2 regions of the Exiguobacterium sp. s91 genome follow, and region 2 is predicted to be linked to the other one. Evidence: riboswitches for the same ligand, from Rfam matches in the RefSeq annotation. Region 2 holds a riboswitch; the other holds the start of a gene.

Region 1 (3,142 bases), on a different contig from region 2:
TTAAATCACCGATCCCATCCCCGTTCGAATCTTTAAAGCTACGCCAGTAGACTTGATAGACGACTGCCTCTTTCCAGTTAGCTCGCTTCATCTTCCCACTCCTCTCCCTACTCTTTATTCCCGCTCCACTTATCTGTACCTGTTTATCCGACAATTTTTTTGAATTTCGAAAAAGTTCTTTTCTTTTGACTGAATATTCGTTATCCTTGACGACAATACCACGAAGGAGGCATTCATCCATGAAACATTTCGCTCCATCCATCGCCATTGATCGGCTTCCTGCTCCTGTCTTCGCTGAACTCGCGAACCGAATCGGTGCTGTAAAAGCTGCCGGACACGATGTCATCACACTTGGTCAAGGAACGCCTGACCAGACGACGCCTGTACATATTCTCGATGCCTTAAAACAAGCCATCGACGAGCCAACGAACCTTCAATATCCACCGTTTCGTGGACATGATTTTCTAAAGCAAGCCGTCGCTAGCTTTTACGCGACTGAGTTCGGTGTCACAATCGATCCAGCAACGGAAGTCGCGATTCTCCTCGGTAGTAAAGCCGGTATCGTCGCCTTACCGCAGACAATCGTCAACCCTGGAGAAGGAGTCATCGTTCCGGATCCAGGATACCCGGATTACCTGTCTGGCGCAGCACTTGCTGGTGCATTCCCGATCACGCTTCCGTTGCTTGAAAAAAATAACTTCTTACCGGATTACGACTTACTTGATACGACGGACGTCGAGCGTGCCCGGATGTTGTTCCTCAACTACCCGAGTAATCCGACGGGTGCGACCGCGACGGCAGAAGCCTTCGAACAGACAGTCGCTTTCGCCGATGCCCATGATATCTGTGTCGTCCATGACTTAGCATACGGCGGCATCAGTTTCGATGGTCCGACGCGAAGCTTCCTGCAGACGGAAGGGGCAAAAGACGTCGGGATCGAGCTATTCTCACTCTCAAAACGCTTCAACATGTCCGGCTTCCGGATCGCCTTTGCGATTGGTAATCCGTCCGTCATCTCAAGCATCGAGACGTACCAAGAACATCTCTACGTCAGTGCCTTCACACCGATTCAACATGCTGCGACCGTCGCCCTGACGAGTGACCAGACATGTGTCCGCGAGTTAAGCAGTCTGTACGAAACACGACGCGATGCGTTGTTCGCAAAACTCGATGCGATTGGTTGGAGTGGACCACGACCGGGCGGTTCCTTCTTCGTCTGGCTTCCTGTTCCGGAAGGTTACACGTCCCAAAGCTTCACCGATCACCTGCTTGACGAAGCACACGTCGCCGTGACCCCTGGATCCTTCTTCGGCGAATACGGTGAAGGCTACGTCCGGATCAGCTTGATTGCTGACGTCGAACGTCTAGAAGAAGCCGTCGATCGAATCGGAACGCTCAACCTGTTCCGGACACCTGTTGCGGAATAATTCTGAAAAAACATTTGACAGATGGGAATCATTTCCGTTAAAGTAAATCCCAACAGCATAACTACTTATCGAGAGCGACCGAGGGATTAGGCCCAACGACGTCCGGCAACCACCTGTAAGGAACGGTGCCACATCCTACAGAATGATTTTCATTCTGAGAGATAAGTTACGAAATCTTACACTTTCGTCGCTTTTTTCTGGTTGCTCCGCTACTAGGAAAAAGCGACTTTTTTTGTATGAGGAGATGAGCGGATGATTGAATTCAAACACATTACAAAACGGTTCGTTCGAGATCGGACCCCGATTTTTGCATTACGGGATGTCGATTTGACGATCCAAAAAGGAGAAATCTTCGGGATCATCGGTGAGTCCGGTGCCGGTAAGAGTACGTTACTTCGCCTAATCAACGGGCTTGAGCATCCGACACAGGGAAGCGTCAAGGTCGACGGTGTCTCGCTTGGCGGAATGTCAAAAGCAGATCTGCGTCAACTTCGCTTACGGACAGGAATGATCTTTCAGCATTTCCAATTGATCCAGTCGCGCAACGTCGCGGATAACATCGCTTTTGCGCTCAAGGCTGCTGGCGTCAAACGAGCAGATTTCCCGGAGCGAATTCGCGAACTCGTCTCGCTCGTCGGACTTGAAGGATTTGAGACGAACTTCCCGAGCCAATTAAGCGGTGGGCAGAAACAGCGCGTCGGGATTGCCCGGGCACTCGCGAACGATCCGACCGTCTTGTTATGTGACGAAGCGACATCAGCTCTTGACCCCGTTACGACACTACAGATCCTTGAACTGCTGAAGGATTTGAATGAACGACTCGGATTGACGATCGTCCTCATCACGCATGAGATTGATGTCGTCAAACAGATTTGCCATCGCGTCGCGGTCATGTCGCAAGGTGAAGTCGTTGAAGTCGCCTCAACCTATGACCTGTTCAGTCAAGCCAAGCATCCAGTGACGCAACATTACGTCGATACGGCACTACAAATCGAATTGCCAGAACGCATCTTACAGGCAACTCCAGGCAAGATCATCCGCTTGCAGTTCACGGGCGAGAAGACCGGTGAGAGTACGTTATCAGAAGCAATCCGCCGTTACGATATCTCAGTCAGCATCTTGCACGGCAAGGTCGACTACATTCAAGACGTCGCCTTCGGTGTCCTGATTGTCAGCTTGACGGGATCATCCGACCAAATCGCTCCTGCCCTCGACTGGCTCGCGACGGAACTTCATGCACTCGAGGTGATTCAGGATGTGGCTTGATCGTATTCAAACGATGTTACCTGAGCTCTTGAAGGCACTCGGCGAGACGGCGTGGATGGTAGGAATTTCACTTGCCTTTGCATTGGTCGTCGGGATTCCGCTCGGGATTCTCTTGTTCGTCACCGACCGGGGATTATTTTTTCAAAACCTTGCCGTCCGCCGTGTCCTTGACTTCGTCGTCAACATCGTCCGGTCGCTACCGTTCATCATCTTGCTGGTTGCCCTCATTCCGTTAACGAAGTTCTTACTCGACAATACGATTGGTCCGACGGCAGCATCCGTCAGTCTCAGTGTCGCAGCGATTCCGTTTCTCGCGCGACTCGTTGAGACGTCACTGCGCGAAATTCCGCCTGGTCTAATCGAAGCAGCGGAAGCATGTGGGGCGAAACCATTACGGATCATCGTCAGTGTCCTCTTACCGGAAGCACTCCCTGGCATCATTCAGGGCA
Region 2 (3,142 bases):
CACACCTGAGTCGATGATTACAGTCAACTCGTCACGTTTGGCACCACAAAACGTTCTTGATTTCATTACGCGCGGGATGGAAGAGTATCCGAATCACTACTTCATTCCACAGTGGATGAAGGAACTGAAGTTGACGTATACAGGAACGCACCCGATCGCAGACTTGTCCGTGACGAACTATCCGGTGAAGATGTCGGATCCTGCTTATATGAACGATCGTGTCCGTTTCTTCTTGAACGCACAGACATGGTTTGATTTCATCGGTCAAGCAGACCTCAGTTTTGGAGCTCGTTTACACGGAAACATCACAGCGACACTTGCGGGTACGCCGAATATCCTCATTCCAAAAGATGCACGGATGCGCGAATTGACGGATTACCATCAGTTGACGCACATTTGGGCGAACGACATCAAAGCGGATACACAATTATCCGACGTCGTAGCAAATGCTGACTTCCAAAGTCCGGCACGTGTTCAAGCGCGTAACTTCGACAACTTCGTTGACTTCTTGAACGTGAACAATCTTGAGCATATCTACCAAGAGACGAACTATCCTGAGAATGTACCGTTTGACCGTCAAATGGCGCAAACCGAGTTGCTCCCACCAGTCCAACCAATCTCTGGCGTAAGTCTTGAGGAAGCAGTCGCTCGTTTTGAACGGTTCTTCCCGGAACAAGAGAAGAAGATTGCGGATGCGCAAAAACAAACAAAAGCACAATTAGCTGAAAAAGATAAGAAAATCAAAGCATTGCAGAAACAAACAGGAACGGCTCAAAAGGATCAAGAGATTGCGGCACTCAAAGCGCAACTGGCTGCCCAAACGAAGAAAATGAAGCACCAGCAAGGAACATTGAACCGGAAAGCGGTTCGTGCAGCCTTGAAAACAGCGGATTTATTCGCTAAAAAGTAACCCTTTAAACATTCCGGATCGATACGATGCGGAATGTTTTTTTGATAGAAGTATTCTGAATTGTGTTGACAATTTGAAAAAGACTTGATAGGGTTATGAACAATTACATACTTATCCAGAGAGGTGGAGGGACTGGCCCTATGAAACCTCAGCAACAGGTCGAAAGATACTGTGCTAATTCCTGCGGGTGCTGCACCCGATCGATAAGATTTCCGAATTGTCGACCGACGCATCCGTGAGGATGCGTTTTTTGTTTGAAATAGGTGGAATGAGGAGGAAATGGATTCATGAAAACGAGCGGAGCATTTCGACGCAAGATGGAATCACGTCATTTGATCATGCTGTCGTTAGGTGGTGTCATTGGAACCGGATTATTTTTAAGTACAGGTTATACGTTGGAACAAGCAGGACGCGTCGGAACGATTTTATCGTATTTGATTGGGGCCGTCGTCGTTTACTTAGTCATGTTAAGTCTCGGTGAACTCGCCGTGCACATGCCGGAAACCGGATCATTCCATAAGTACGCAACGAAGTACATCGGACCCGGCACCGGTTATACAGTGGCCTGGCTCTACTGGCTGACGTGGACGGTCGCCCTTGGTTCAGAATTCACGGCAGCAGGCATTTTGATGCAACGTTGGTTCCCGTCGATTCCTGTATGGGTGTTCAGCGCATTGTTCGCTGCGATGATCCTCGGTATCAACGTCTTGAAAGTTCGCGTGTTCGCTGAAGTCGAGTTTTGGTTTTCCGCCATTAAGGTCGTGACGATCATTGCTTTCATTTTACTCGGTGCGGGAGCAATCGTCGGCTTCATTCCACTGCAAGATGGTAGCCCGGCTCCATTCTTTTCTTCGTTAACCGAAGGCGGGTTGTTCCCAAATGGCGCTTTCGTCATCTTCATGACGATGCTTGCCGTGAACTTTGCTTACTCGGGAACGGAACTAATCGGTGTCGCAGCGGGTGAAGCAGTCGATCCGAAACGGACGATTCCGCTTGCGATCCGGACGACAATTTTGCGACTCGTCCTCTTTTTCGTCGGTACGATCATCGTGTTAGCCGTCTTATTACCAACGGATGGGAAAGGTGTACTCGAAAGTCCGTTCGTCGCCGTGTTTGAACGGATCGGAATTCCGTATGCGGCAGACGTGATGAACTTCGTCATTTTGACAGCGATCTTGTCGGCAGCGAATTCTGGACTTTACGCCGCCTCTCGGATGCTCTGGTCGCTTGCGAACGAACGCATGATTCCACGCTTCTTCGCCCAGGTGACGCCAAGTGGGGTTCCACTTCGAGCCGTATTGTTCAGCATGCTTGGCGGAGGACTTGCCTTGCTGTCTAGCATCTATGCAGCAGGAAGTGTCTATATCGCGCTCGTCTCGATTTCCGGTCTCGCTGTCGTCGTCGTTTGGATGAGTATCAGCGTTGCCCAGTATCGTTTCCGGAAACAATTCCTCCGTGAAGGGCATACGATCGACGAATTGGTCTATCGCACACCACTCTTTCCATTTGTACCGATCGCCGCTTTCGTCGTTTGTTTGATTTCTCTGATTGGTATCGGATTTGATCCGACACAACGAATTGCCTTGTATTGTGGTATTCCATTCATCGTGATCTGTTATATCGTTCATGCGTTCACGAATTCTTCTCAGAAACGGAGTGTTGAAGATGTCCCGAATCAAAAATCCAGTTGATCAACGATTACAGGAAGTTCCCTTTCTTATTTTAGATGGTGCCCTTGCAACCGAACTTGAACAGAAGGGATTCGACCTGAACGATCCGCTTTGGTCAGCACGTCTCTTAATCGAAGCACCAGAACAGATCGAACACGTCCATCGTGACTACTTTGAAGTAGGTGCCGATGTCGCGATCACTTCAAGCTATCAAGCAAGTATCGAAGGATTCAAGCAACGTCATATCACGACAGAGGAAGCAAAGGCGCTGATTCGACAAACGGTCACCTTGGCGCAAAACGCACGCACGCGTAGCGGAAAGAGTGACGCATTGATCGCGGGATCAGTGGGTCCTTATGGTGCCTACTTAGCAGATGGTTCTGAATATCGCGGTCATTATGGGGTGTCAGCAGATGTGCTAGAAGCCTTTCATAGACCACGAATCGAAGCGTTGATTGAAGCGGGGGCTGATCTGCTGGCATTCGAGACGATTCCGTCGCTCGAGGAAGCTGTCGTATTGTTCAGGATTCTCGAAGCGTATCCGGAAGTGTCCGCTTGGCTG

The links. Region 2 has a riboswitch for S-adenosylmethionine ahead of KNQ06_RS14130 (amino acid permease). Riboswitches for the same ligand answer to the same signal wherever they lie in the genome.
Region 1: it holds a riboswitch for S-adenosylmethionine, as region 2 does, so the genes downstream of both, KNQ06_RS01285 (methionine ABC transporter ATP-binding protein) here and KNQ06_RS14130 (amino acid permease) in region 2, are expected to answer to the same signal.

What each region holds. Positions count from the first base shown of each region.
Region 1 covers NZ_JACSMZ010000001.1:260,690-263,831, reverse strand. The annotation lists gene KNQ06_RS01295 (glycoside hydrolase family 13 protein) at 1-91, opposite strand, end outside; gene KNQ06_RS01290 (aminotransferase class I/II-fold pyridoxal phosphate-dependent enzyme) at 240-1,427, shown strand; SAM riboswitch class I at 1,490-1,595, shown strand; gene KNQ06_RS01285 (methionine ABC transporter ATP-binding protein) at 1,680-2,693, shown strand; gene KNQ06_RS01280 (methionine ABC transporter permease) at 2,683-3,142, shown strand, end outside.
Region 2 covers NZ_JACSMZ010000003.1:190,207-193,348, reverse strand. The annotation lists gene KNQ06_RS14135 (polysaccharide pyruvyl transferase family protein) at 1-910, shown strand, start outside; SAM riboswitch class I at 1,019-1,120, shown strand; gene KNQ06_RS14130 (amino acid permease) at 1,198-2,601, shown strand; gene mmuM (homocysteine S-methyltransferase) at 2,576-3,142, shown strand, end outside.